DNA from 2 places in the Microbacterium sp. NPDC076895 genome. Region 1 is predicted to be linked to the other one. Evidence: predicted binding sites of a transcription regulator. Region 1 holds the regulator's gene; the other holds the start of a gene.
The links. The regulator HrcA, encoded in region 1, represses chaperone genes, less so after heat shock. The targets are predictions, from matches to a motif close to TTNGCACTCGNNNNNNNCGAGTGCNAA.

Region 1 (14,395 bases):
TCGAGTCCTATCCAGCCGTGCATCAACTCGTGAGCACGGTTGCGGGCGACCTCCTCCCCGGACTCGAGGTGGGCGAGCTTCTCGGCGCGACATTTCCTGCCGGCAGCATGACGGGCGCGCCGAAGCTCTCGGCGATGTCGATCCTGCACCGACTCGAGGGTGCGCCGCGGGGTCTCTTCGCCGGATGCTTCGGTTGGATCTCGCCCCAGGGAGACCTGGATCTGGCGATGGTCATACGCTCGATCGTCATCGAGCAGGATCACGCCTATGTCGGCGCTGGCGGCGGTATCACCTGGCTCTCGCAGGCATCGTCGGAAGTCGCGGAGGTCGTCGTGAAAGCGCGCGGACCACTCGCCGCTCTCGGCGCATCAGTCCCGCCGAGCTGGGCGACAGCGGCCCCGGGCGCGTGATTCCAGGCATCCGGTAGCCTGGATGGTGCGCTTTCGCGCGTCTTCCCTGCATCCCGATTGGTACCCGTTACGTGAGTCAGATGGCCCCTACCGACACCGTTGCCGCCCACGGTCCCGAAGGCGGGTATGACCCGCAAGCGGTCCAGGCCAAGTGGCAGGAGCGCTGGGCGGCCGCCGATCCGTTCCGCGCGGGCGGGACCGATGACACGCGTCCACGCAAGTACGTGCTCGCGATGTTCCCGTATCCGTCGGGCGACCTGCACATGGGGCACGCCGAGAACTATCTGTACTCGGACATCGTCGCCCGTAGCTGGCGGCACCGCGGCTACAACGTGCTCAACCCGATCGGCTGGGACTCGTTCGGCCTGCCGGCCGAGAACGCCGCGATCAAGCGCGGGGCCGACCCACGCGAGTGGACCTACGCCAACATCGACCAGCAGAAGGCGGGCTTCCGTTCTTACGGGGTCTCGTTCGACTGGAACCGGGTGCTGCACACCAGCGACCCCGAGTACTACCAGTGGAACCAATGGCTTTTCCAGCGACTGTTCGAGCGCGGCCTGGCGTATCGCAAGGAGAGCCCGGTCAACTGGTGCCCGGTCGACCAGACGGTGCTGGCCAACGAGCAGGTCGTCGACGGCCACTGCGAGCGCTGTGGCGCCGAGGTCATCAAGAAGAAGCTCACGCAGTGGTACTTCCGCATCACCGACTACGCCGATCGGCTGCTCGACGACCTGAACCAGCTCGAAGGCTTCTGGCCCCACAAGGTCCTCCAGATGCAGCGCAACTGGATCGGTCGCTCGGTCGGAGCCGACATCGACTTCGAGATCGAGGGCCGCGACGAGAAGGTCACCGTCTTCTCCACCCGCCCCGACACGCTGTACGGAGCAACGTTCATGGTGGTCGCTCCCGACAGTGATCTGGCTGCTGAGCTGGCATCCGGCTCGACGCCAGAAGTCCAGAGCGCGTTCCAGGACTACCTCGAGACGGTGCAGAAACAGACCGAGATCGAGCGCCAGAACACCGATCGCCCGAAGACCGGGGTGTTCCTCGACCGCTACGCCGTCAATCCGATCAACGGAGAGCGCCTGCCGATCTGGGCAGCCGACTACGTGCTCGCCGACTACGGCCACGGCGCGGTCATGGCAGTGCCCGCACATGATCAGCGTGACCTCGACTTTGCGCGCGAGTTCGGTCTGCCCATCCGCGTTGTTGTGGACACGACCGCACCCGCCACGGGTGCCATCCCGGTCATCGGGGAGGACGGTCCGCTCTCGGAGGATGCCGATGACATCGAGTCCATCGATCCCGCAAAGACGGGGGTGGCGCTCACCGGTGAAGGACGTCTGATCAACTCCGGGTCGCTGGATGGCCTGAGCAAGCGGAACGCCATCGCGCGGATCACCGAGATTCTTGAGACTGCGGGCACGGGGCGCGCCTCGAAGTCGTATCGCCTCCGCGACTGGCTCATCTCTCGCCAGCGCTTCTGGGGTACGCCGATCCCGATGGTGCACACCGAGGACGGTCGTATCGTCCCGGTCCCCGAGGACGAGCTGCCCGTCAGGCTCCCCGACGCTCACGGCCTCGACCTGGCGCCCAAGGGTACGTCCCCGCTCGGGGGCGCTTCCGAGTGGATGGCTACCACCGACCCTGAGACCGGTGATCCAGCCCTTCGCGACCCCGACACGATGGACACGTTCGTCGACAGCTCGTGGTACTTCCTGCGCTTCCTGTCACCGGGCAACGACTCGGTTGCTTTCGACCCCGCAGAGGCGCAGCGCTGGGCGCCGGTGGACTTCTACATCGGGGGTGTGGAGCACGCCATCCTGCACCTGCTGTACGCGCGCTTCATCACCAAGGTCCTGTTCGACATGGGACTCGTCGACTTCACCGAGCCGTTCTCGAGCCTGATCAATCAGGGCATGGTGATTCTCGGCGGCTCCAAGATGTCCAAGAGCAAGGGCAACCTCGTGCTCTTCCACGAGGAGCTCGCGACGCACGGTGCCGATGCGCTGCGCGTGGCTCTTGCCTTCGCGGGCCCCGTCGAGGACGACAAAGACTGGGCCGATGTCTCCACGACGGGTGCGCAGAAGTTCCTCTCTCGCGCGTGGCGCATCGCGCAAGAGGTCACGAGCGAGCCGGATGTCGTCTGGGCGGAGGGTGATGTCGCGTTGCGCCGAATCACCCACCGCCTCTGGGCGGAGGCTCCGGGCCTCGTCGAGCAGACGAAGTTCAATGTCGTCGTTGCGCGGCTGATGGAGCTGGTCAACGCGATCCGCAGAACCATCGACACCGGTGCGGGCCCCGCAGACCCGGCGGTGCGGGAAGCAGCCGAGGCTGTGGCGATGATCCTCGACCTGTTCGCCCCGCACACGGCAGAGGAGATGTGGGAAGCGCTCGGCTACGAGCCGTTCGTCGGGCTCGTCGGGTGGCGTCAGGCCGATCCGACGCTGCTGGTCGAAGACACGGTCACGGCGGTCGTGCAGATCGACGGCAAGGTACGTGCGACGCTCGAGGTCTCTGCCAAGATCGACGGCGCCGACCTGGAGGCTCTCGCTCGCGCCGACGAACGGGTGCTCCGCTCGCTCGCCGGACGCGACATCACACGGGCCATCGTTCGCGCTCCGAAGGTCGTCAGCTTCAGCACGAGCTGACGCCTTCCTCCCCACGGGAGGTCTGCGAGAGCTTCTGCACCGCTTCGGTCCCCCCGTCGCTCGGTGACTGAGTCATCGCCATAGCGTCGCGATGTGGGTGGGCTTGCGCGCGAGGAGCGACGTCGCTGGGGCGTCGGTGCTGTCGTCATTCTGGCCCATGGCGCTCTTGCGATCGCGGTGATCGTGGGGATCGTTCGGGGTGCCGGATCCGCTCAGTCATTGGCCCCAGCGCCGGTGACGGTGGCCACGGCGTCCACCTCGCTCTATGTCCACGTCTCGGGAGCTGTGAACGCTCCAGGGCTGTACGTTCTGCACGCCGATGCGAGGGTCGTCGATGCGGTGGCTGCGGCAGGAGGACTCGCCGAGGATGCCGAGGCTGCCGGGGTCAATCTTGCGCGCCCCGTATCGGATGGGGAGCAGGTGATCGTGCCGCGCGTGGGGGAGGCACCGGCAGCTGGACCTGCCGGTGTCACGGCCGACGGCCGGGTGAACCTGAACAGCGCGGATGAAGGAGCGCTCGACACGCTCCCGGGCGTGGGGCCAGCCATTGCCGGACGGATCATCGAGTGGCGGGAGGCGAACGGGCGGTTCGCGAGCGTCGATGATCTGTTGTCGGTCTCCGGGATCGGACCCAAGATGCTCGAGTCCCTTCGTGATCTCGTCACGGTGTGAGCGGGCCGCCCTGTGCTGAGCGGAGGGCGGCGATGGCGTGCCGCGCGGCTCGTGCCGGCCGCGGTGGTGGCATGGGCGACGGCTTTCGTGCTGGTGAACGCTCCTGCGCTCGCGCCGATGGCGGTCATGGCCCTGGCGGCGGCCGGCGTCGGTGGGGGAGTTGTGCTCGGTGCGATCTCGCGACCGCGCTCCTCGACCGCGGCGTCGGAGGCTGGCGGCGTGTATCGGCGCTCCCTTGCGACGGCAGGCGTCTTGTCTGTTGTCGTTGTGGCGCTGGCGGCGGCAGCTGGGGTCGGCATCCATGTTGCGTTGGCGCAGCCGGGGCGGGATGCCGCGCTCGAAGCCTTCGGAAGCGGCTCGCGTGTCGTCGAGGTCGAGGCGATCGTCAGCGGCAAGGTCGAGCCGCGCGCGGGCGGCCAGCGCGCGTTCGATGCGTCGATCCGACTCATCGGGGCTGATGGAGGTGCGATCTCCGGCTGGACTGACGCGGCAGTACGCGTGTCGGGCGAGCAGGTCAGCAGCGGGCTGGATGTGGGCGCACGTGCACGGATGAATGGAACGAGCAGGCCGGCGTATCCGGGAGATCGTGCCGTTGTTCAGATCCTGGCGCACGAGATAGAGGTCGTCGAACCACCCACCGGCATCCTGCGCATCGCAGCCGACCTCCGGCAGTCGCTGGTCCGAGCCGCCGCGGGTCTGCCCGGCGGCGGGGGAGAGCTCGTTCCTGGACTCGCGGTGGGTGATACCTCAGCGGTCAGCTCCCAGACGGATGCCGACATGAAGGCATCCTCGCTATCCCACCTCACCGCAGTGTCGGGCGCAAACTGTGCGCTCGTCGTGGGGATCGCATTCGTCGTTGCGGCTGGACTCGGGGCTGGGCGCCGGGTCCGCGTCGTTTCCGGTCTCGGTGCGCTTGTCGGCTTCGTCATCCTCGTCACGCCCGAGCCCAGCGTCGTCCGCGCCGCGATGATGGCAGGAATCGCCATGCTCGCGGTCCTGCTCGGTCGCGCTGGCGCGGGGGTCGCGCTGCTGAGCGCGGCCGTGGTCCTGCTCCTGCTCTTCGACCCCTGGTTGGCGGGCTCACTGGGGTTCGCGCTTTCCGTGGCTGCCACGGCGGCGCTTCTGACGCTGGCCCGACCGCTTGCATCGGGGCTGACGCGTGCGATGCCGGCGCCGCTGGCGCTTGCCCTCTCCGTGCCGCTTGCCGCCCAGCTGGCGTGCGGACCGCTGCTGGTGCTGATCGACCCAACGGTGCCCCTCTGGGGTGTGCCGGCGAACCTTCTCGCCGCGCCCGCCGCCCCCGCAGCGACGGTGCTGGGGCTTGCCGCGTGCCTGGCCGCGCCGTTCCCGGTGCTGCAGAGCGGCCTGGCAGCACTCGCGTGGCTCCCGGCAGCCTGGATCGCCGGGATCGCGGATGTCGCGAGCGGGTTGCCCTTCGCACGCGTTCCTTGGGTGAGCGGACTCGTGGGCGCTCTCTCACTCGCTGTGGTGGGCGGACTCGTCGCCCTCGCGCTCGGCCTACCCGCACAGAGCCCCCGGTCCGCCCGCATCCGTCGTGGCTCGGCGCTGCTGCTCGCAGCTCTCGTCACCGTCTGGACCTCCACGACCGTTGTCACCACGATCACGCAGCGGTGGGGCATCCCCGGCGAGTGGTCGATTCTGATGTGTGATGTGGGCCAGGGAGACGCGGTGCTCGTGCGCAGCGAGGGCGCGACGGCGCTCATCGACACGGGTCACGACCCCGCGCTGGTGAGCGCATGCCTCGACCGGGTCGGCGTCACACGCCTCGACTTGCTCGTCCTGACGCACTTCGACAAAGACCACGTCGGCGGCACCGAGGCGGTGATCGGGCGCGCCGAAACCGTGCTGCACGGTCCGACCGACGGAAGCGCCGACGAACGGCTCCTGGAAGAGCTCGCGGCCGCTGGAGCGCAGGTGGTGTCGGCTCAGGAGGGGATGACGGGAACGCTCGGTGGCGCCCACTGGAGCGTGCTCTGGCCGCGTGCCACGGCGCTGTTCGCTGCGGGTAATGACTCGTCGGTGACCGTGAGTATCGAAGGCGGTGGCGTCCCACGATCGCTCTTCCTGGGCGATCTTTCGGCGGATCCGCAGCGGATGCTGCGCGCGAGTGTCAGCGGCGTCGTTGAGGTCGTCAAGGTGTCCCACCACGGCAGCGCTGATCAGGATCCTGGTCTCTACGAGCAGATCGCGCCGCGCGTCGCGCTCATCGGGGTGGGAGCCGACAACACCTACGGTCACCCCACCACGACGACGATCGCAATGCTGCAGGGCAGTGCCGTCGGGCGCGCCGACCAGGACGGGATCGTGGCGGTCGTCGGAGAGGGCGACACCCTCGCTCTATGGCGGGAGCGGGCGGCGTCTGTCGTGGGTGGCGGCTAGGCTTTCGGCATGGCTGCACCCCGTCGCTCGAGTTCCTCGAAGTCGGCGATCCGGCAGGTACCGTGGCGTGATCCGCGTCCTGCTCCCATCGTGCTGGTCTCGGGTCCCGAAGACGTCTGCGCAGAGCGTGCGATTGCGGGTCTGCGTGACTACGTCCGCGCAGAGGACCCCGCCGTCGAGGTGACTGATCTGCGTGCCGACGACTACGTGGCGGGAACGCTGCTCACCGTCACGTCGCCGTCGCTGTTCGGTGAGCCTCGGCTCGTGCGCGTCTTCGGAGTCGAGAAGGCATCCGACTCGTTCCTCACCGAAGCCGTGGCCTACCTCGAGTCGCCCCAGGAAGGCGCAACCGTCGTTTTGCGCCACACGGGCGCGAGCGTGCGAGGCAAGAAGCTGCTCGACGCGATCCGGAGCGGAAAGGCTGATGCTGTCGAGATCGCCTGCCCCGCGGTCAAGCGCGATAGCGACCGCTACGACTTCGCCGCTGCCGAGTTCTCTTCCGCGAACAAGCGGATCGCGCCTGCCGCCCTCCGTGCGCTCGTCTCGGCGTTCTCCGACGACCTCACCGAGCTCGCCGCGGCATGCCAGCAACTCATCGCGGATGTCGATGGTGATGTGACCGACGAGATCGTGCGGCGCTATTACGGCGGACGCGTCGAAACGACAGCCTTTGCCGTGGCAGACACCGCCATCGCGGGACGCTACGGCGAGGCGCTCATTACGCTGCGGCACGCTTTGGCCAGCGGAGCTGACCCGGTGCCGCTTGTCGCGGCGATCGCGTCGAAGCTGCGGACGATGGCGCGTGTTGCCGGCCTGCGCGAGTCCTCTGCCGCGATCGCGGCCCGGATCGGGGTGAAGGACTGGCAGGTTGACCGTGCCCGCCGGGATCTCACCGGCTGGAACGAGGAATCTCTGGGCCGAGCCATCCAAGCTGCGGCGCGAGCGGATGCCGAGGTCAAGGGTGCCTCGCGTGACCCGATCTTCGCTCTCGAGCGACTCGTCACCGTGGTCGCGACGCGCAGCGAGTTCGGGAGCTGACGTCCAGAACGACAAAGCCCGCCCCGAAGGGCGGGCTTTGCATGAAGCGTGAGGCTTAGAGAGCCGCGACCTGCTTCGAGATCGCCGACTTGCGGTTTGCAGCCTGGTTGGCGTGGATGACGCCCTTGCTGACTGCCTTGTCGAGCTTCTTGGTCGCCGTGGCCAGAGCCTTCTCGGCGGCGGCCTTGTCGCCGGCGGCGATGGCCTCGCGGGTGCGACGCACCTCGGTCTTCAGAGCGCTCTTGACTGCCTTGTTGCGCTCGTGAGCCTTCTCGTTGGTCTTGTTGCGCTTGATCTGCGACTTGATGTTCGCCACGTGGAGACGTTCTTTCGTTCGAGTGATGGATGGACTGCCGGCGACGAGAGAGGGGCGTCCACCAGCGATCGTGAGGGTAAAACCCACACACAAGCCAATCAGCGAGTCTACCAGGTCTGTTCGAGGGTCGTGAGCGCGAGGTTCAGGACCGCGTTGAACACTCGAGGACGCATGGCCGTAACCAAGTGACTCGTCCGCGGCACAACGATCAGTTCGGCATCCGGTGCGACCCGCGTGAACAGCCGCTCGTTGACCCGCAGCTGGTCGAACTGGCCGTTCACGAACCACAGTGGGACCTCGATCCGGCCGAGGGCCGACAGCAGGTCCAGCACCGACAAACTGCGAAGTGCCGTGTCTTGCGCGTCGAGCGCATAGCCCCCAGCGCCGAAGTCCGCCCGTGTCTCTGGTGGCAGCGTGGCATCCAGCACCCGTTCACTGAGCCACGCTCCGCGGTTCGGGAGCGAGTCGAACCCGCGGGCGAGAAGTCGATAGGTCTGCAGTGCGGCACCGCGCGGAATGGCCGTGCATGATGCGGCAATCAGGCCGGCGATCGGAGGGGCATCCTCTTGCCCGGCGTACTCGATCGAGAGCAGTCCGCCCATCGAGTGGGCGACCAGCAGGACGGTGCCGTGTTCCTCCGCGGCACGGCGCACGGCCTCATCGATCGTTGCGAACGCACCGTCGAGCAAGAACGTCTCGTTCATCCGCGACCCGTGCCCGGGGAGGTCGACGGCTGTCACGGGGTTACCGCGCTCGATCAGGTACTGCTCTTGCGCCCGCCACATCGTGCGGGAGGTGCGGATGCCGTGAACGAGAACCACCGCGACCGCCATGTCGGTAGAGTAGCCCGCCGTCGCCGTGAGGCAAGGGGGATGCGACAGTGCGCACGCCGGTAGAATCGTGCGGATATGTCCCCCCGTGCCTCTACGCCGCTGCAGCCGGCAGCTACGCCGCCCGCGCAGATCCGCAACTTCTGCATCATCGCGCACATCGACCACGGCAAGTCCACCCTGGCCGACCGCATGCTGCAGATCACGGGCGTCGTCTCTGATCGCGACATGCGTGCGCAGTACCTCGACCGCATGGACATCGAGCGCGAGCGCGGAATCACCATCAAGAGCCAGGCGGTGCGGATGCCCTGGCAGACGGATGCCGGCACCTTCGCCCTCAACATGATCGACACTCCTGGTCACGTGGACTTCACCTACGAGGTGTCGCGCTCGCTCGCGGCGTGCGAAGGCGCGGTCCTGCTCGTGGATGCCGCGCAGGGGATCGAAGCGCAGACGCTTGCGAATCTCTACCTGGCGCTCGAGAACGACCTGCACATCATCCCGGTGCTCAACAAGATCGATCTACCCGCCGCGGACCCCGAGAAGTACGCGGCTGAACTCGCGAGCCTCATCGGCGGCGATCCGGCCGATGTGCTGCGAGTCAGTGGCAAGACCGGGCAGGGCGTGGAGGAGCTTCTCGACAGAATCGTCGCTGAGATCCCAGCCCCCACCGGTGACGCTGACGCGCCGGCCCGCGCAATGATTTTCGACTCCGTCTACGACGCCTACCGCGGCGTCGTGACCTACGTGCGGATGGTGGACGGCAAGCTCGAACCGCGCGAGCGCATCCAGATGATGTCGACCCGGGCAACGCACGATCTTCTGGAGATCGGAGTCTCCAGTCCCGAACCGACCCCGACCAAGGGCCTCGGCGTCGGCGAAGTGGGGTATCTGATCACCGGCGTGAAGGACGTGCGCCAGTCGAAGGTCGGCGACACGATCACGAACCAGCGCAAGCCGGCATCCGATGCCCTTCCGGGCTACACCGACCCCAAGCCCATGGTCTTCTCGGGCATCTACCCGATCGACGGCAGCGATTACGCCGATCTGCGCGAAGCGCTCGACAAGCTCAAGCTCTCGGATGCCTCACTGCAGTACGAACCCGAGACCTCGGTTGCGCTGGGCTTCGGCTTCCGCTGCGGGTTCCTCGGGCTCCTGCACCTGGAAATCATCACTGAGCGACTCTCGCGCGAGTTCGACCTCGACCTGATCACCACCGCGCCGTCGGTGACCTACACGGTCACAACCGACACCGGAGAGACTGTCACCGTCACCAACCCCAGTGAATACCCCGACGGTCGGGTTGCCGAGGTGTCGGAACCAGTGGTGAAGGTCGGCATCCTGTTGCCCAAGGATTATGTGGGTACGGTCATGGAGCTGTGCCAGTCCCGACGCGGGTCGCTGCTCGGTATGGACTACCTGAGCGAGGACCGCGTAGAGCTGCGCTACAACATGCCGCTCGGTGAGATCGTCTTCGACTTCTTCGATCAGCTCAAGTCCAAGACGCAGGGTTACGCGAGCCTGGACTACGAGCCGGCTGGGTCGCAGACCGCCGATCTCGTGAAGGTCGACATCCTCTTGCAGGGTGAGAAGGTGGATGCCTTCAGCTCCATCGTCCACCGCGACAAGGCGTATGGGTACGGCACGATGATGACTGAGCGCCTCCGCAAGCTCATCCCGCGCCAGCAGTTCGAAGTGCCCATCCAGGCCGCCATCGGGGCGCGGATCATCGCCCGCGAGAACATCCGCGCGATCCGTAAGGACGTGCTGGCCAAGTGCTATGGCGGTGACATCACCCGCAAGCGCAAGCTGCTCGAAAAGCAGAAAGAGGGCAAGAAGCGCATGAAGATGGTCGGTCGCGTCGAGGTCCCCCAGGAGGCGTTCATCGCAGCGCTCTCGGGGGACGTCGAGGGTAAAGACAAGTAGTCTGATCGCCATGCGCCGCGGAACCTTCCGGGACGAGACCGTCGACTATGCAGCAGTCGGGGCCACACAGGCTACCGACCTCATGCAGTACCCGCCGGAGAAGAGCGTCCCCGCCGAGGAGTCCTGGCGGATCGGTAGCGGTCAGGCACGATTCGAGTCGGCGACCGAGTCGCTCTTGTCATGGGCGCCGCTGCGCGGGGCCGGGTTGTCGTTGGCCGACATCCGTCCGGCATCCGGGTCCGGCTACGCCGGCGTCGCGTACGACTCGGATGGCGCGCCGATAGCGCCGTCGCGACGCGACGCCGAGCAGCGTTTCGACGCCGAGGGCACTCCGTATGTCAGCGCCGGCGCTACAGTGCATGTCACCGGCCGGCTCAGCGGCTACCGCGCGGATGCCGAACTGCGCGTCATTCTGGCCGTCGAAGAACCCCGGCGCACGGCTTATGCGCTCGGCACCGTGGGCGGCTCTGTCGTCAGCGGCGAGGAGCTGTTCCTGGTCGAGTGGCGCGATAACGACGAGGTCTGGTTCACCGTGCGCGCATTTGACCGTCCCGTATCGACGCTGTACCGGCTGGTACCGCGCTTCGTCCGCGGGCGGCGGCGACGGCTCTTCCGGGCCTACCTGACGGCGGTATCGCCGCTGTTCGCTCCCTGATGGGCGCAGCGCTTCCCCTCGGCGATCCCGTTCCGCGCGACGGATCGCTTCCCGGGGCGGTCATCGACCCCACCGCCCCGCTGTCTGCATACGTCCATATTCCGTTCTGCCGCGTCCGCTGCGGCTACTGCGACTTCAACACCTACACGGCCGAGGAGTTGCGTGGCGCGCGCCGCGAGGACTATGCGGGGACGCTGCTTCGAGAGATCGACCTCGCGTCGGGCGTCCTTTCTGCCCATCCGAGGCCACTGAGCACGGTGTTCTTCGGCGGGGGAACGCCGACGCTGCTTCCTGCCCGCGACCTCGCAGTCATTCTGGTAAGCCTGCGGGATCGCTTCGGGCTCGAGCCGGATGCCGAGGTCACCGTGGAGGCGAACCCCGACACTGTCACACCTGAGGTCACCGAGGAACTGGCCGGTGCGGGAGTCACGAGGTTGTCGATCGGGATGCAGTCAGCGGTGCCGGAGGTGCTTCGGACGCTCGACCGGACGCACCGACCCGAAAACGTTGCGACGGCGGTGCGCGCCGCACGAGACAGTGGTCTGGCAGTAAGTGTCGACCTCATCTACGGCGCGCCAGACGAGACCCTCGATCACTGGCGACGCAGCGTCGAGGCCGCCCTTGCGCTGGAGACTGACCACATCTCGGCATATGCGCTGATCGTCGAAGAGGGCACTGCGCTGGAGCGCCGCATCCGACGCGGAGAACTCGCCACACCCGACGACGATCTGCAGGCTGCCATGTACGAGCACGCTGACACAGCGTTCGAGGAGGCCGGCTACGACTGGTACGAGGTGTCCAACTGGGCGAGGACCCCCGCCGACCGTTCGCGGCACAACCTTGCGTACTGGCACGGCCACGACTGGTGGGGTTTCGGTCCTGGCGCCCACAGCCACGTCGGAGGCGTGCGGTTCTGGAATGTCAGGCATCCTGCTGCCTACGCGCAGCGGCTCGCTGCCGGCGATTCACCGGGGGCGGGCTTGGAGGTCCCCGATGAGGAGGCGCGACTGCTCGAGCGCGTGATGCTGCGGGTGCGTACGGTGGAGGGTCTGCCGGTTTCGCAGCTGGCATGGCAGAGCCGACAAGCCGTTGCCGGTCTCGTCGCGGATGGACTCGTCGACGGTCGCGAGGCGGTGCGGGGGACCCTTGTGCTCACTCGTGCCGGGCGACTGCTGGCTGACGCGGTAGTCCGCGCGCTGACCGCGTGATCCAGGGCGTGGGGGAGAGGCATCCGCTAGAATTGGCACTCTGAGGATGTGAGTGCCAGTGCCACGTCGAGCCGCTGTAACGGCCGACGCCGGATGCGGAAGGAGGCGACATGGTCAGCGAGCGTGGGCTTCAGGTCCTGCGGGCTATCGTGCAGGACTACGTCGATACCCGCGAGCCCGTCGGAAGCAAGGCCATCGTCGAGCGTCACGCGTTCGGCGTATCAGCGGCCACGATCCGCAACGACATGGCGCTTCTCGAAGACGAAGAACTCATCGCGGCACCCCATACCTCGTCGGGGCGCGTCCCGACCGACAAGGGCTACCGCGTCTTCGTCGACCACCTCGCCGAGATCCGGCCCCTTTCACCGGCCCAGCGCGCAGCCATCGCGAGCTTCCTGCAGGGGCCCGGAGACCTGGATGACGCTCTGGCGCGAACGGTGCGGGCACTCACACAGCTCACCGGCCAGGTGGCCATCGTGCAGTATCCCTCGTTTGCCAAGGCGACCATCACGCACGTTGAGCTCGTGGCACTTGAGCCCACCCGGGTGCTTGTCATCGTCGTCACCGATACGGGACGTGTGTCACAACGCCTCGCGCTTCTGACCGTGGCCCTCGACGAGTCAGATCTCGCGCGCGTTCGCGCCGAGGTGTCGACACTGCTTGTCGGCCGCAGCGTCCGTCAGGGGGCGAAGCGCGTCGAGGAGCAAGCAGACAGTGACGTGCGCACCGCCCACCAGTCGGCGGTCACCGAGATCCTTCGAGTCGTGCAGGAGGAGCTTGACGAGTTCCGTCAGGATCGGCTCGTGATGGCTGGCGCGGCAAATCTCGCGCGTCGCGAGAGCGACTTCCGCGGAAGCATCTACCCGCTTCTGGAGGCGATCGAAGAGCAGGTGACGATCCTTCGCCTGATGGGGGAGATGGTCGCCGATGACAACGGGCTCGCAGCCAGCATCGGACGTGAGAACGAGGCGTTCGGGCTGTCGGAGGCATCCGTCATCGCAAGTGACTACGATGCGACGGGCGCGCGGGCACGCGTCGGGCTGATGGGCCCGACTCGAATGGACTATCCCAGCAACCTCGCGGCGGTACGTGCAGTAGCGCGCTACCTCACGGGGCTGCTCGCCGAGGACGAAAAGGGCCGATGAGCCCGTACGAACTGCCCGCGACAACACGCGGGATGCAGAAAGGTGACCGTGGCTGACCACTACGAGGTCCTTGGCGTGTCGCGAGACGCGTCGCCCGAAGAGATCAAGAAGGCATATCGCCGCCTGGCCCGAGAGCTTCACCCGGATGTGAACCCGGGGGAGGACGCTGCCGAGCGGTTCAAACTCGTCACGCATGCCTACGACGTGCTCAGTGACCCGCAGCAGCGCCAGCGCTACGACATGGGCGGCGGCCAGAACGGTGGTTTCGGCGGAGCCGGCGACTTCGGTGGCTTCAGCGACATCTTCGAGAGCTTCTTCGGGGGAGGGGGCGCTGCTCGCGGCGGGCGCCCGCGGTCTCGCAAAGAGCGGGGCCAGGATGCGCTGGTTCGCGTCGACCTCGACCTGAAGGATGTCGTATTCGGTGTCCATCGCGACATCGACGTCGACACCGCCGTCATGTGCGAGACCTGCAATGGTTCGTGCACGCAACCCGGAACAACGCCGGTTCGCTGCGATATCTGCCACGGCACGGGCCACATCCAGCGCACCGTACGAAGCCTGCTTGGCAACGTCGTCACCTCCCAGCCGTGCGGCACATGTCAGGGGTACGGCACGACGATCCCGTACCCGTGCGCGACGTGTCAGGGGCAGGGTCGCGTTCGGGCTCGTCGCACCGTGTCGATCGACATTCCGGCCGGTGTTGACACGGGCCTGCGGCTTCAGCTTCCCGGATCGGGCGAAGTCGGACCGGGCGGTGGGACGCGGGGCGACCTGTACATCGAGGTCTCCGTCGCGACGCATCCGGTATTCAGCCGCGAAGGTGACGACCTGCTCGCAACGCTCGAAGTGTCGATGCCGGATGCCGTTCTCGGCGCGGCCACGACGATCGAGGGCCTCGACGGGCCGGTGGACCTCGAGGTGCGTCCAGGAGTCCAGTCGGGCGATGTGCTGACCATCAAGGGTCGAGGCATCACACCGTTGCGCGGCAATCAGCGTGGTGACTTGCGCGTTGGCGTGCACGTGGTCACGCCCACGAAGCTCGACGCCAAGGAACGGGGCCTCATCGAGGAGTTCGCCAAGCGCACGAAGGCTCCCGCGCCTCACCTGGCGGAGTTCCATCAGGGTCTGTTCTCGAAGCTGCGCG
Region 2 (14,395 bases), on a different contig from region 1:
GAACCCGTCGATCTGCAGCACCAGCCGCTCGCCGACCAGGAGGTCGACGAACCGTCCGGCGATCCTCGCCTGTTGCACCACCGGAACGCCCCAGCGGCGCAGCGGCAGGACGACGAGGGTCTCCAGCCCCGTGTCGGAGAGCCCAGTAACCTCCCCAGCCAGCTCTCGCGCGGCCCGCGAGGTCCACGGGATGCGCCTGAGCGCCTCGGGCGCAAGACCCTCCAGACGAACCGCGGACTCCCACACGGCGAGCGCAGCGTCGTGGGGGACGCATCCGGCGACGTGAGCAAGCGCATCCTCGACCGTCGCCGTGAGGTCACGGCTGGGCGGCGAGAGAGGGATCGTCCAGTGGAGCCGTCCTGGCCATCCGTCAGGCAGGCGCGCGGAACCGGAGCCGGGAACCATATGCAGATGGGGATGCGGATCCAGGTCTGGCGGCATCCACCACCCTCTCCTGCGTGCAAGGGACAGGCATGAGATCCGCCCGCCCGCGGTGGCCGCGGTGACGAGATCGGGCGCGGCATCCGGAAGGGCCACCCAGGCGCGACGGATGACGCGCGCCTTCCCGTCCCGCACGAACCCCCGCACGGCCGCGACCCTGTATCCGGCACGCAGGATGTCGCTCCGGTGCGCGACTCCACCCTGCCGTCCCAACCACTCTTCGAGCGCTGGCTTCACACCGCGAGTCTGTGCCGTCAGCGAGCGCAACGACCGTAAACGGCATCCTTCTGCACACTCTTCACGCCCCGGTGGCGCTGGGGAGGAGCCGCCAACTCCGCAGAATCGCCCCAACTCCACAGAGTTCAGGCCAGAAAGTGCGAGGTTGGTGCGGATCTGCGAACTTCGCGGGCCCGAGACGGATGCCGCGAGCCAGACGGATGCCGCGGGTCAGCGCTTGTAGTTCGGCGCCTCGACCACGATCTGCACGTCGTGCGGGTGGGACTCCTTGAGGCCGGCAGAGGTGATGCGCACGAACTTGCCCTTGGCCTTGAGCTCCTCGACAGTGCGCGCACCCACGTAGAACATGGACTGCCGGAGGCCCCCGACCAGCTGATAAGCGACTGCCGCGAGCGGACCGCGGTAAGCGACCTGCCCCTCGATCCCCTCGGGGATGAGCTTGTCGTCGGTGGGGACGTCGGCCTGGAAGTAGCGGTCCTTCGAGTACGAGGTCTTCTTGCCGCGCGTCTGTAGTGCACCGAGCGACCCCATGCCCCGGTACTGCTTGAACTGTTTGCCGCCCTGGAAGACGATCTCACCCGGAGCCTCGTCGGTGCCCGCGAACAGCGACCCGATCATGACCGAGTCCGCGCCAGCGACAAGCGCCTTCGCGATGTCACCCGAGTACTGCAGGCCCCCGTCGGCAATCACCGGGACACCGGCCTCGCGCGCAGCCTGGAACGCCTCGTAGATCGCGGTCACCTGCGGCACACCGACGCCGGCGACGATGCGCGTCGTGCAGATGGAGCCCGGGCCGACGCCGACCTTCACGGCATCCACCCCGGCGTCGATGAGTGCCTGCGCGCCCTCGCGGGTCGCGACGTTTCCGCCGATGATGTCGATGTTCGCGAACGACGGGTCGGCCTTCAGCCTGCGCACGATGTCGATGACTCCCGCCGACTGCCCGTTGGCGGTGTCGACGACGAGCACGTCGACCCCGGCATCCCGCAGCGCCTCGGCACGCTCCCACGCGTCGCCGAAGAATCCGATAGCAGCGCCGACACGCAGTCGCCCGTGCTCATCCTTGGTGGCAAGCGGGTACTTCTCGCTCTTGTCGAAGTCTTTGATGGTGATGAGGCCCGCGAGCTTGCCGTTGTCGTCGATCAGCGGAAGCTTCTCGACGCGGTGCTTGGCGAAGGTCGCGATGACCTCGTTCGCGCCGATCCCGACCGGAGCGGTGATGAGACCTTCGCTGGTCATGACGTCTTTGACGAGGGTGGTCTTGCGCTCGAAGCCCGATACGAAGCGCATGTCGCGGTTGGTGACGATGCCGACGAGCGTTCCCTCTTCGTCGATGACCGGAAGGCCCGAGATGCGGTAGGTCGCGCACATGGCGTCGACCTCTTCGATCGTGGCGTCGGGAGTCGTGGTCACAGGGTCAGAGATCATGCCCGACTCGCTGCGCTTGACCCGGTCGACCTGAGCCGCCTGCTCCTCGATCGAGAGGTTTCGGTGCAGGATGCCGAGTCCCCCCTCACGGGCGACGGCGATCGCCATCCGCGCCTCGGTGACGGTGTCCATTGCGCTGGAAATGAGCGGGATTGCGACAGTGATACGTCGCGTTACCCGGGACGACGTATCGGCCTCGCTCGGGATGACGTCAGTATGACCCGGCAGCAGAAGCACGTCGTCATAGGTGAGTCCGACGAATCCGAACGGGTCGTGAGTGTCCATGCTTCTCCTGCGGTCGCGAGCCTTATAGAGAATTCTACGTTCGCGGGCCCGCCGGCATTCCCGCGTTGCTCTCGCAACCATCCCCGCAACGGATTGGGATCGTTCTCACCCGAATATGCCCCGGAAACACCGCCGACACATTACGCTCGTACGGTCGTCTATCACGGTCGAAGCGACTTCCTCGGCCGTTGCCGTCCGGGAGGTCTGAGTGACACATCCGAATGCCCGAGCCAGGACGACGCGCAATCGCGTGGGTGCGTTTCTGGCGTTGGCACTGACCCTCATGGGCCTTTTCGCCCTGCCGACCGCAGCGCATGCGGCCGAGGACGATCCCTACCGCATCAGCGGCAACGTGCAGCTTGAGGGTGAGCCGCTCGAGGGCGTCGAGCTCACGGTGGACGGTCCCGGCGGCGAGCAGACCGTCGAGACTGACGCCAGCGGGCAGTGGTCGGTCGGGGTACCCGAACGCAACGCCGATTACACCGTCACACTCAACGAGGAGACCCTCCCCGAGGGCATCGCCGTTATCGACGAGACCGGCGAAGACACCTCACCCAATGTCCGCGAGGTCACGGTCGGACCGGGTGGCCGCGTCACCACGAACTTCTTCATCGGCGAAGGCGAACGCAATACGACGAGCTTCATCGACCAGTTGGTGGAGCGCCTGGTCAACGGCGTGAACTTCGGTTTGATGCTCGCGCTGGCGGCCATCGGCCTGTCGCTCGTCTACGGCACGACGGGGATCTCGAACTTCGCTCACGGCGAGATGGTCACCTTCGGCGCACTCATGGCGTTGCTCTTCGCCACAGGCTTGAGCCTGCCGCTACTGGTCGCCGTCCCGCTGGCGGTGATCGTGTCAGGAGCATTCGGATACGCGATGGATGCCGGGCTCTGGCGCCCCCTGCGCCGAAAGGGTCTGGGCGTCGTGCAGCTCATGATCGTGTCAATCGGGCTCTCGCTGGCCCTGCGCTACATCTTCCAGATGTTCATCGGAGGCGGCACCCTGCAGCTCCCCAATCCGCTATCCGGCGTCATCCCGCTGCCGGGGTCGATCGTGCTGACCTGGATGGATCTGCTCAGCATGGTCATCTCAGTCGTCGTGATCATCCTCTTCGCCCTGTGGCTCACGCGCAGCCGGATCGGGCGCGCGACGCGGGCAGTGTCCGACAACCCGTCGCTCGCGGCGGCATCCGGAATCGACGTGGACGCGATCGTGCGGATCGTCTGGATCCTGGCGACCTCTCTCGCCGGACTCTCCGGCGTCCTCTGGGCCTACTTCCGCCCGGGCATCAAATGGGACATGGGCTCGAGCATCCTGCTGCTGCTGTTCGCGGCGGTGGTCCTCGGCGGCCTCGGCACCGCACTCGGCGCCCTGGTCGGATCCCTCATCGTCGGCATCCTCGTCGAGACGACGAGCCTGTTCGGGGTCCCCGACGATCTCAAGTACGTGGGCGCGCTGGTCGTCCTGATTCTGATCCTCCTCTTCCGACCACAGGGCATCCTGGGTCGAAAAGAGCGAGTGGGCTGAAGGGGGTACGACGATGGACTTCGGTCAGATTCTGAGCAACACGCTGAGCCAGATCCTCAGCCCCACGACCCTCGGCTTCGCGCTGGCGGCTATCGGCCTGTCGATCCACTTCGGCTTCGCAGGCCTGCTGAACATGGGCGTCGCCGGCTTCATGGCAGTCGGTGCCTACGGCTTCGCGATCTCGATCCTGACGTTCGGGCTGCCCTGGTGGGCGGCAGCGCTCGTCGGCTTCGTGCTCGCCGCCGTGTTCGCGCTCATTCTCGGCATCCCGACGCTGCGGCTTCGCGGCGACTACCTCGCGATCGTGACGATCGCCGCAGCCGAGGTCGTGCGACTGCTGTTCCTTTCGACCGCCTACAAGGACGTCACCGGTTCCGCCGACGGCCTGTTCGGCTTCCAGGCCGAGTTCCGTGCGGCAAACCCCCTGCCGCAGGGCACCTACGGCTTCGGCCCGTGGACCTACACGAGCGATCAGTGGTGGGTCATCATCATCGGCGTCGTGCTGACGGCGATCGCGGTGCTGTTCACCTGGTCGCTGATGCGCAGCCCCTGGGGACGCGTCATCAAGGGCATCCGTGAAGACGAGGATGCCGTGCGGTCCCTCGGCAAGAACGTGTTCTCATTCAAGATGCAGGCACTCGTCATCGGCGGCGTCATCATCGCGGCCGGCGGCATCGTCACCGCGATGGGAACGAACGTCAACCCCAACGTCTACGTGACCTCGCAGACCTTCTTCATCTGGACGGCGCTGCTGCTGGGTGGGGCCGCGACGATCTTCGGCCCCGTGCTCGGTGCTGTGCTGTTCTGGGTGGTGCGAGCGTTCCTGTCCAATCTCCTTCCCGCGCTGGTGGATGCCGGGCTCTTGCCCTTCCTCTCGCGCGAGCAGGCACAGCAGTCGGTCTTCGTCCTGATCGGGGTCGCGCTCATGCTGCTGATCATCTTCCGCCCGCAGGGGATCCTCGGGAACAAGAAGGAGTTGAGCTTTGTCCGATGAGCCGCTCGCGCCGGTAGCGCGTCCCAAGACGACAGGCCTGCATGAGGGCGAGATCCGCCCGGGTGTCGCCAAGGTCGACCCGATCATCATCGCCGACGGCGTCAAGCGCACGTTCGGTGGCCTGACCGCCGTAGATGTCGAGCACCTCGAGATCCCGCGGAACGCGATCACGGCCCTCATCGGTCCGAACGGTGCCGGGAAGACGACACTCTTCAACCTGCTCACCGGCTTCGACAAGCCCGACGAAGGATCGTGGACCTTCGACGGCACGGCGCTCGCGGGAGTGCCCGCGTTCAAGGTGTCGCGGATGGGCGCGGTGCGCACGTTCCAGCTGACCAAGGCGCTGGGCCTTCTGACCGTGCTCGAGAACATGAAGCTCGGTGCGACGGGGCAGCGGGGCGAGAGCTTCTTTGCGTCGCTGTTCCCGTTCCTGTGGCGAAAGCAGGATGCCGAGATCGAAGAGCGCGCCCGCGTACTGCTGAAGAAATTCAAGCTCGACGCGAAAGAGTCCGATTTCGCGGCGAGCCTGTCGGGTGGTCAGCGGAAGCTCCTCGAGATGGCTCGTGCCCTCATGAGCTCGCCGCAGTTCGTCATGCTCGATGAGCCGATGGCGGGGGTCAACCCGGCCCTCACGCAGTCGCTGCTTGACCACATCCTCGATCTGAAGGATGAGGGCATGACGGTGCTGTTCGTCGAGCACGACATGCACATGGTGCGCCACATCGCCGACTGGGTCGTCGTGATGGCCGAGGGCAAGATCGTCGCCGAGGGTCCGCCCGACACGGTCATGCAGAACCCCGCGGTGATCGATGCCTACCTCGGCTCGCATCAGGATGTCGACCTCGGCGTTGTCACCGGGCGCGTGCCCGGCGAACTCAACACCGCCGCCATCGAGTTGCAGCAGGAGGTTCAGGAGTTCGACGAGGCCATCGAAAAGTCGCATCACCACCAGTCGGATGCCGCCCCCGGCACATCGCGAGAGCCGGGCGAGGGCACCGGGACGGAGAAGTCATGACCGATGCAGCCGCCACCGACGAGCGTCCCCCCGTCCGTGAGGGCACGCCGGTCGTCCTGGTCGACGAGGTTCACGCCGGATATCTGCCCGGGGTGAACATCCTCAACGGCGCGACCCTGACCGCCTGGGACGGCGAGCTCATCGGCATCATCGGCCCGAACGGCGCCGGCAAGTCCACGCTGCTGAAGGCGATCTTCGGCCAGGTGAAGGTACGCCAGGGCGACATTTCGCTCAACGGCGAGAAGATCACGGGCCTCAAGGCGAACAAGCTCGTCGCCAAGGGCGTCGGGTTCGTCCCGCAGACCAACAACGTCTTCCAGAGCCTCACGATCGCCGAGAACCTGCAGATGGGTCTGTTCCAGCGCCCCAAGCTCTACACCGAACGCCTGGAGTTCGTCACCGGCATCTTCGCGGAGCTCGGCAAGCGGCTGAACCAGCGCGCCGGGTCGCTGTCGGGCGGTGAGCGCCAGATGGTGGCGATGAGTCGTGCTCTCATGATGGATCCTGCCGTCATCCTGCTCGACGAGCCCTCGGCGGGCCTGTCCCCCGCCCGGCAGGATGACGCGTTCCTGCGGGTCTCGGAGATCAACAAGGCCGGGGTGACGACGATCATGGTCGAGCAGAACGCTCGCCGGTGCCTGCAGATCTGCGACCGCGGCTATGTGCTCGATCAGGGCAAGGATGCCTACACCGGCACCGGCCGTGAGCTGCTCAACGACCCGAAGGTCATCGGCCTCTACCTCGGCACCCTCGGCGCCTAGCCCCGCGCCGCGGCATCCCTCGCTCCCGCGGGACCCCCCGCCTAGAGGCGCGAACCCACACCGTCGCGCGCGAACCCACACCTCTTCACCCCCGAAACCTGTGGGCTCAGCACGGATGCTGTGGGTTCGGCACCTCACACCGGCCCGTCACCCCCGCACGATGCCCGCACCATGCCTCGAGGCATCCACCTCCCCACCCACTCGCGAACCCACACCTTCGTGCGCGAGCCCACACCTTCCGACGCAGGAATCGTGTGGGGTCAGCACGGATGCTGTGGGTTCGGCGCGCAGCTCGGCCGGTCGCACGGATGCCGCACACAACGGAAGCGGGGCCCCGACCCGAAGGTCGGAGCCCCGCTCGCTAGCCGTGAGGCTTACTGGTATGCGACGTAGTCGTTGTCGGCGGTGTACTGGTAGATGCCGATCGACGCCTCGGTCGGGTCGCCCACGTCGTCGAACGTGATCGGACCGGAGATACCGTCGTAGTCAGCAACTCCGCCGCCGTTGATGATCTCGGCGCACGCGGCGAACGTGGTGCACTTCTCACCGTCACCGGATCCACCCGAGACTTCCACCAGCTTGTCGGCGATCGCCGCGCCATCCGTGGAGCCGGCGGCAAGCGACGCCAGCGCGAGCAGGATGACGGCGTCGTACGACTCGGCAGCGTAGCTGAACTCGGTCAGCTCCTCGTTGCCCTCGTCGACCCAAAAGGTGTTGAGCGAGTCGGTGAAGTCGGTGATCGTGTCGATCGAAAGGCCGGGAAGCGTTCCCTTGGCTCCTTCGAGCGAACCACCCACGTCGATGCCGTTGCTGCCGAACTGCGACAGGTTGCCGTCGACGAAGTAGAGCTTGTCGGCGGGCACGCCTGCGGCGAACAGCTCGGGCAGGATCGTCTTGACCTCTTCGAACGTGATCAGAGCGATCGCGTCGGGGTTGGCCGCGACGACCTCCGAGACCTGAGCCGAGAAGTTCGTGTCACCCGTGTTGTACGTGGGCTCGGCAACGACGGTGCCGCCGGCTGCCTCGAACGCGTCCTTGACGAAGCTCGCAAGACCGGTGCCGTACGAGTCGTTGAGGACGATCATGCCCAGGGTCTGCGCGCCCGACTCGGCGATCAGGTTTCCGAGCACCTCACCCTGCAGGGTGTCAGACGGTGCCGTGCGGAAGTAGAGGCCGTTGTCGTCGTAGGTCGTGAACGCCGCCGACGTGTTGGCGGGCGAGAACTGGATGACACCGGCGCCGACGACCTGGTCGATGAACTGCAGCGACGTGCCCGACGAGGCTGCACCGATGATGGCGGAGACGCCCTCGCCGAGCAGACGCGGGATCTCGGTCTCGTAGGCCTTGTTGTCGGTGTCACCCGAGTCGCCCTGGATCATCTCGATGGTCACGCCCGCGTTCGCGGCATTGACCTCGGATGCGGCGTATTCGGTACCCGCGATCTCCGGCGGGCCGAGGAAGGCGAGGTTACCGGTGACAGGCAGCGCCGTGCCGATCTTGAGGTCGAGGGATTCGCTCGGCTCGGTGGTACCGCTCCCGCCACCGGAGTCGCCGGCGCAACCCGCCAGGAAGACCGCGCTGACACCGACCACGGCGATACCGCCGAGGATCGAGCCGGCGCGGGATCGTGTGAAGACGCCCATGATGCTCCTTGCTGTGAATGGATGCGGGCCGTCAAGCGCCCGCACAGTGCCAATAACCTATCCGCGGACTGGTCTCGCGTGTGTTGCGGTGCGTTAACGATGTGTAACGCCATCAGATCGTTACCTGGCGCAGGTATCCGTCGTGATCTGCGGAGCGGGAAGGGCACGGATAGGCGTATCGTTGAGGTATATACCCCATGGGGGTATATACCTCAACACGGAACGCGCACGGGAGGAACCCGCCATGACAAACCACGAATACCTCGTCACCGGAATGACCTGCGGCCACTGCGAGCACGCCGTGCGCGACGAAGTGTCGCAGATCCCGGGAGTCACGGCTATTGAGGTCAGCGCCGCGACGGGACTCCTGACAGTGACCGCCGACACCCTCGACGACAGTGCAGTGCTGAGCGCGGTCGACGCGGCCGGGTACCAGGCCGCGCGACTGTGATGCCCCTCGGCGGGGGCGGCTCGGCACCGATCGAGCTTCAGATCGGTGGAATGACATGCGCTTCGTGCGCCGCGCGCATCGAGAAGCGGCTCAACCGGATGCCCGGGGTGTCGGCATCCGTCAACTACGCCACCGAGAAGGCTGTCGTCCACGTCGACGACGTCCCGGCCGACGGCGGCGAGGCGAGCGCCGATGCCGCAGCCCTCATCGCCGAGATCGAACGCACCGGATACACGGCGACCCTGCCCGCACCACCGAACCCCGAGAGGGATCACACTGCGGCCGATCCCGAGCTCGCCTCGCTGCGTCAGCGTCTGATCGGTGCGGCGGCGCTGTCGGTGCCGGTGGTCCTGCTCGCGATGATCCCCGCGCTGCAGTTCACGTACTGGCAGTGGGCATCGCTCGCGCTTGCCTCACCTGTCGTCGTGTGGGCGGCGTGGCCGTTCCACCGGGCGACGGCGATCAACCTGCGCCACGGCGCTGTCACGATGGACACCCTCGTGTCGATGGGAGTCTCGGCCGCCTACGTGTGGTCGCTGTACGCCCTGTTCTTCGGCGGGGCCGGGATGCCGGGCATGACGCACGGCTTCACATGGATCGCACAGCCCGGCGAAGCCGGAAACACGATCTACCTCGAGGTCGCCGCCGGGGTCACGACATTCCTGCTGCTGGGCCGCTACCTCGAGGTGCGCGCGAAGCGGCGCGCAAGCCAGGCAGTTCGCGCCCTCCTTGAGGTCGGCGCGAAGGATGCCGCGCTGCTTCGCGGTGGCGCGGAGGTGCGGGTCCCTGTCGCTCAGCTTCGCGTCGGCGACGAATTCGTCGTGCGCCCCGGCGAGCGCATCGCGACCGACGGGGTTGTCGTGTCGGGGACCTCGGCCGTGGACACCTCGACGATCACGGGAGAGTCGGTTCCCGTCGAGGTCAGCGAGGGTGACGCGGTCGTGGGCGCGACGGTCAACGTCGGGGGCCGTCTCGTGGTGCGCGCCACGCGCGTGGGCGAGCAGACGCAGCTGGCGCAAATGGCGCGCCTGGTGGAACAGGCTCAGGCTGGCAAGGCCGAGGTACAGCGACTGGCCGACCGCGTCGCGGGGGTGTTCGTGCCGATCGTCATCGTGATCGCCGTCGGGACTCTCGTGACCTGGCTGCTGCTCGGCGGAGGCACGGCGTTGGCGCTGACGGCGGCGATCGCCGTGCTGATCATCGCCTGCCCGTGCGCACTGGGACTGGCGACACCGACAGCCCTCCTGGTCGGCAGCGGCCGCGGCGCGCAGCTCGGCATCCTGATCAAGGGGCCGCAGATGCTGGAGTCGACCCGGCGCGTCGACACTGTCGTGCTCGACAAGACCGGAACCGTGACCGAGGGCCGGATGACGCTCGTGGACGTGCTGCCCGTGCCGGGCGAGGATGCCGCCGAGGTGCTGCGTCTGGCCGGTGCGGTGGAGTCTGCATCCGAGCACCCGATCGCCCGGGCGATCGCGGGTTCCGCGGCGGCCGGGGGCCCGCTTCCCGAGGTGGAGTCGTTCTCGTCCGTAGCGGGGCGGGGTGCGACGGGGGTCGTCGAAGGCCACGCCGTCGCGGTCGGATCGCTGGGCTTGCTCGCCGAGTGGTCGGTGCACCCGGATGCCGAGATCACGGCATCCATCGAGCGCGCCGGCGCGAACGGGACGACCGCCGTTGTCGTCGCATGGGATGGGAAGGCTCGCGGCATCCTCACCGTCGCGGACTCGGTGAAGCCCTCGAGCACTGCCGCCGTCGCCCGGCTGCGCGAGCTCGGGCTGGAGCCGATCCTGCTCACCGGTGACCACGACGCCGTGGCGCGTCGCGTGGCAGATGAGGTCGGCATCCGCGAGGTCATCGCCGGGGTGCTGCCCGCCGAGAAGGCCGCGCAGATCGAGGCGCTTCAGGCGCGCAGCCGAGTCGTGGCAATGGTGGGCGACGGCGTCAACGACGCGGCGGCGCTCGCGCAGGCCGACCTCGGTATCGCGATGGGCACGGGAACTGACGCCGCCATCGAGGCCTCCGACCTGACGCTTGTGCGCGGAGACCTCCTGGGCGCGGTCGACGCCATCCGGCTGTCGCGGGCGACGCTGCGCACGATCCGTGGGAACCTCTTCTGGGCGTTCGCCTACAACGTGGCGGCGATTCCGCTGGCTGCCCTCGGGCTCCTGAACCCCATGATCGCCGGTGCGGCGATGGCGGCATCCAGCGTCTTCGTCGTCGGCAACAGCCTGCGGCTCCGCCGCTTCCAGAGCATTGACCCGGCTGTCGGATCCCGCACCACACCCAACGAACGGAGCCCGCGATGAGCGACACCCTGGAGACGACCCCGCACGGGGCGACGGATGCCGAGCATGATGCCCACGGGCCGGCGGGCCATCACGGGTATATCGGCGACAAACAGCGCTACCTGAACCGGCTGAAGCGCATCGAGGGGCAGGCTCGCGGCATCCGTTCGATGGTGGAAGACGAGAAGTACTGCATCGACATCCTCACCGGATCAGCTGTATTCGGCGACGTCGCTGACCCCGCGGGCGCGTCGCGCGAACACGACCGAGTCGACGGTCAGCACCGCGAGCGCCACCCACACGAGCGCGAAGCCGACCCAACGCTCGGGCGGCATCGGCTCGCCGAGGATCCAGGCCCCCGTGATGAACTGCATGATCGGCGCGATGAACTGCAGCAGCCCAACGACGGTGAGCGGCACACGCCGCGCCCCGGCGGCGAACAGCAGCAACGGCACGGCTGTCGCGGCGCCCGCGAGACTCACCAGCACAACATGCCAGAAACCGTATGCTCCGACGGAGAGACCAGTCGTCAGTGACGTGACCACCAGCAGCACGATCGCGAGCGGTGTGAGCCACGCCGACTCGAGGGTGAGGCCGCTGACGGCATCCACCGAGGGCCCGATCCGCTTCTTGATCAGTCCGTAGATGCTGAAGGATGCCGCGAGCGTCAGCGCCACCCACGGGACCGTGCCGTAGCCAACGATCGTGACGATGACAGCGATGCCCGCGATCGCGATCGCGATCCACTGCGTCAAGCGCAGCCGCTCGCGCAGCACGAGTACGCCCAGCAGCACCGTGGCGATCGGGTTGATGAAGTAGCCGAGGCTCGTCTCGATGACGTGACCCGACAGGGTCGCGAGGATGAACACCTGCCAGTTGACGTAGATGACAGCTCCGGCCAGCGCCGTCCAGCCGAGCAGCCGTGGCTGACGCACGATCGCGAGAAACGGCCGCCAGGCGCGCATGACGGTGAGCAGGAAGATGCAGAAGACGAGGGAGAGCAGGATGCGCCAGCCGACCAGCTCCCAGCCGGTGATCGGCGCCAGCAGGATGAAGTAGAGCGGCAGGAATCCCCAGAGGAAGTACGCCGAGAACGCGAAGATGCCGCCGACGAGCCGCTCGCGTGCAGCCTCTGCCGGCGCTTCCCGGGCCAGGTGCGCGGCATCCGATCCGGCGATCTCTGCCGCCCCAGATGCCGGAATGTCACCGGTCGCGGGCACGGAACTCCTGTCTCCCGGAACAGATTCGCGCGTCACTCACTCAGCCTAGGGCGCGCCGGCGACCCTGCGACGCGCGTCTGTCGCCCAGCCGCAGTGTCCTCCGGCCGAGTCTCGGCAGATTCCTGCCACGCCCCGCTGCGCGTGCTGCGCCCTGCCCAGCTTGCTGAACCCACACCTCCGTCGCCGAGCCCACAGGTTTCCGCGCGCGAATCGCGTGGGCTCGGCCGCGGTGCTGTGGGCTCGCGGGGATGGGCGGGGCAAAACAGACGGGGCCCGGATGCCGCAGCATCCGAGCCCCGTCGAAGAGTTGTCGACTCAGCGGACGACGACCGCCAGCACGTCGCGAGCCGAGAGCACCAGGTACTCGTCGGCGCCGAACTTCACTTCGGTCCCGCCGTACTTGCTGTAGATGACGCGGTCACCGACGGCGACGTCGAGCGGAACGCGGTTGCCGTTGTCATCGATACGACCGGGTCCGACTGCGACGACCTCGCCCTCCTGGGGCTTCTCCTTCGCGGTGTCGGGAATGACCAGACCACTCGAGGTGGTCTGCTCGGCCTCGACCTGCTTGATGACGATGCGGTCCTCGAGCGGCTTGATGGAAACCGACACGGGTCTACCTCTGCTTTCCTTGAGATACCAAGACTCGTTAGCAACCTCACACCGAGAGTGCTAACGCAAGTGTATTGAAGCTCTGGCACTCACGCAACGCGAGTGCCAATCCTGATGCCGTGACTTCAGCGCCCCCGCGCCCGACCGGCGACGCCCGATCCACCGGCGATGAGAGTCCTGTCATGCACGCGAACTTAACCTGGTATATGAATCATCTTTCAGTTACCGTGAGTGCCGTGCGATGACGCACCTCGGCATCCGCTCGCTGGAGAGGGATGCCCGTGCTCCGACCGGGACGACCGTGCGATGGCGCCCGGGGCGATGGCCGGGGCGCCGACGAAGGGATGACGCATGTTCTCTCGTGTCCGAAAGCGCGCAATCGGCGCGCTCCTGGCGGCCGGCTTGGCGGTGGCGGGCCTGGCCGTCGCAGCTCCCGCCGCTCAGGCGATCACCTGTCCCCCGGGATTCGAGACCCTGCCCGGCTGCACGAACGGCGGCGGTGGATCGGGTGGCGGCTCGACCGGCGGCACCGGCACGTGGACGACCGAGACGATCGCCGGGATGTCGGTGCGCCTGTACACCCCGACGACGGCTGCCGCCCTGCCTTCCGGTCGCGCGCTGATGATCTCGCTCCACGGATGCGTGCAGAAGGCATCCGATCTGCAGTCCGCGGGCAACTGGGCACAGACTGCTGACGAGTACGGCATGATCGTCGCGCTGCCGGATGCCCCGAACGGCGGAGTCATCCTCGGCTGCTGGGACTACTACGACGCGAATCACTCGCGCAGCGCGCCATCGCGCCACGACGACAACCTGCTTTCGCTGGCCTCGACACTCACCGCCCGCACGAGCCTCGATATCGACGCCGACCAGGTGTACGTCTCGGGGCTTTCGTCCGGGGGCGGGCAGACGATGGTCATGGGATGCCTCGCGCCTGACGTGTTCGCCGGCATGGGCATCAACGCCGGACCGACGGTGGGCACCACCTCCGGTCAGATCTCGTCGGTGGCGGTCTCGAAGAACCAAGGAGTATCGACGTGCACGGGCTTCGCCAGCTCGGCATCCGGCGCCTTCGACACGCAGCTGACCTCGGTCGTCTACGGCAGCAATGACTCGACCGTCGCGCCCGGGTACAACACGCTGAACGGTCAGATCATGGCTGACATCTACGACGCCGATCAGACCTCGAGCTTCGGCCTGTCGGGCCTTGCCGGCACCAACACGTCGGGTTCGGGGACGCTGTACTCGGATGCCGAAGGGCCTCGGGTCTCCGTCATCCAGAACACCGGGCTCGGCCACAACTGGCCAGCCGGTGCGGGATCGGGCGGCTCGTACATCAGCGCGAACAGCATCGACTACCCGGCTTACGTGACGGAGTTCTTCTTCGACAACAACCGCCGCGTCGACCGGTCAGGCGAGCCGACACCCACACCGACACCAACCGGAACGCCGACACCGACACCGACGGTCACTCCTTCGCCGACGCCGACGCCGA

Region 2: the regulator HrcA is predicted to act here: its motif matches at 12,983-13,009, upstream of groES (co-chaperone GroES).

The regions. Positions count from the first base shown of each region.
Region 1 is NZ_JBFBMQ010000005.1:100,037-114,431, reverse strand. Features, by position in the region: gene AB0O89_RS06080 (anthranilate synthase component I family protein) at 1-410, shown strand, start outside; gene leuS (leucine--tRNA ligase) at 491-3,061, shown strand; gene AB0O89_RS06070 (helix-hairpin-helix domain-containing protein) at 3,155-3,733, shown strand; gene AB0O89_RS06065 (ComEC/Rec2 family competence protein) at 3,785-6,133, shown strand; gene holA (DNA polymerase III subunit delta) at 6,143-7,171, shown strand; gene rpsT (30S ribosomal protein S20) at 7,227-7,487, opposite strand; gene AB0O89_RS06050 (alpha/beta hydrolase) at 7,595-8,320, opposite strand; gene lepA (translation elongation factor 4) at 8,396-10,243, shown strand; gene AB0O89_RS06040 (DUF1990 family protein) at 10,254-10,898, shown strand; gene hemW (radical SAM family heme chaperone HemW) at 10,898-12,106, shown strand; gene hrcA (heat-inducible transcriptional repressor HrcA) at 12,217-13,251, shown strand; gene dnaJ (molecular chaperone DnaJ) at 13,300-14,395, shown strand, end outside.
Region 2 is NZ_JBFBMQ010000003.1:57,860-72,254, reverse strand. Features, by position in the region: gene AB0O89_RS03585 (DUF559 domain-containing protein) at 1-678, opposite strand, end outside; gene guaB (IMP dehydrogenase) at 889-2,391, opposite strand; gene AB0O89_RS03575 (branched-chain amino acid ABC transporter permease) at 2,675-3,919, shown strand; gene AB0O89_RS03570 (branched-chain amino acid ABC transporter permease) at 3,933-4,913, shown strand; gene AB0O89_RS03565 (ABC transporter ATP-binding protein) at 4,903-5,928, shown strand; gene AB0O89_RS03560 (ABC transporter ATP-binding protein) at 5,925-6,689, shown strand; gene AB0O89_RS03555 (ABC transporter substrate-binding protein) at 7,064-8,332, opposite strand; gene AB0O89_RS03550 (heavy metal-associated domain-containing protein) at 8,577-8,783, shown strand; gene AB0O89_RS03545 (heavy metal translocating P-type ATPase) at 8,783-11,089, shown strand; partial or broken gene AB0O89_RS03540 (metal-sensitive transcriptional regulator) at 11,086-11,277, shown strand; gene rarD (EamA family transporter RarD) at 11,281-12,222, opposite strand; gene groES (co-chaperone GroES) at 12,604-12,900, opposite strand; gene AB0O89_RS03525 (PHB depolymerase family esterase) at 13,252-14,395, shown strand, end outside.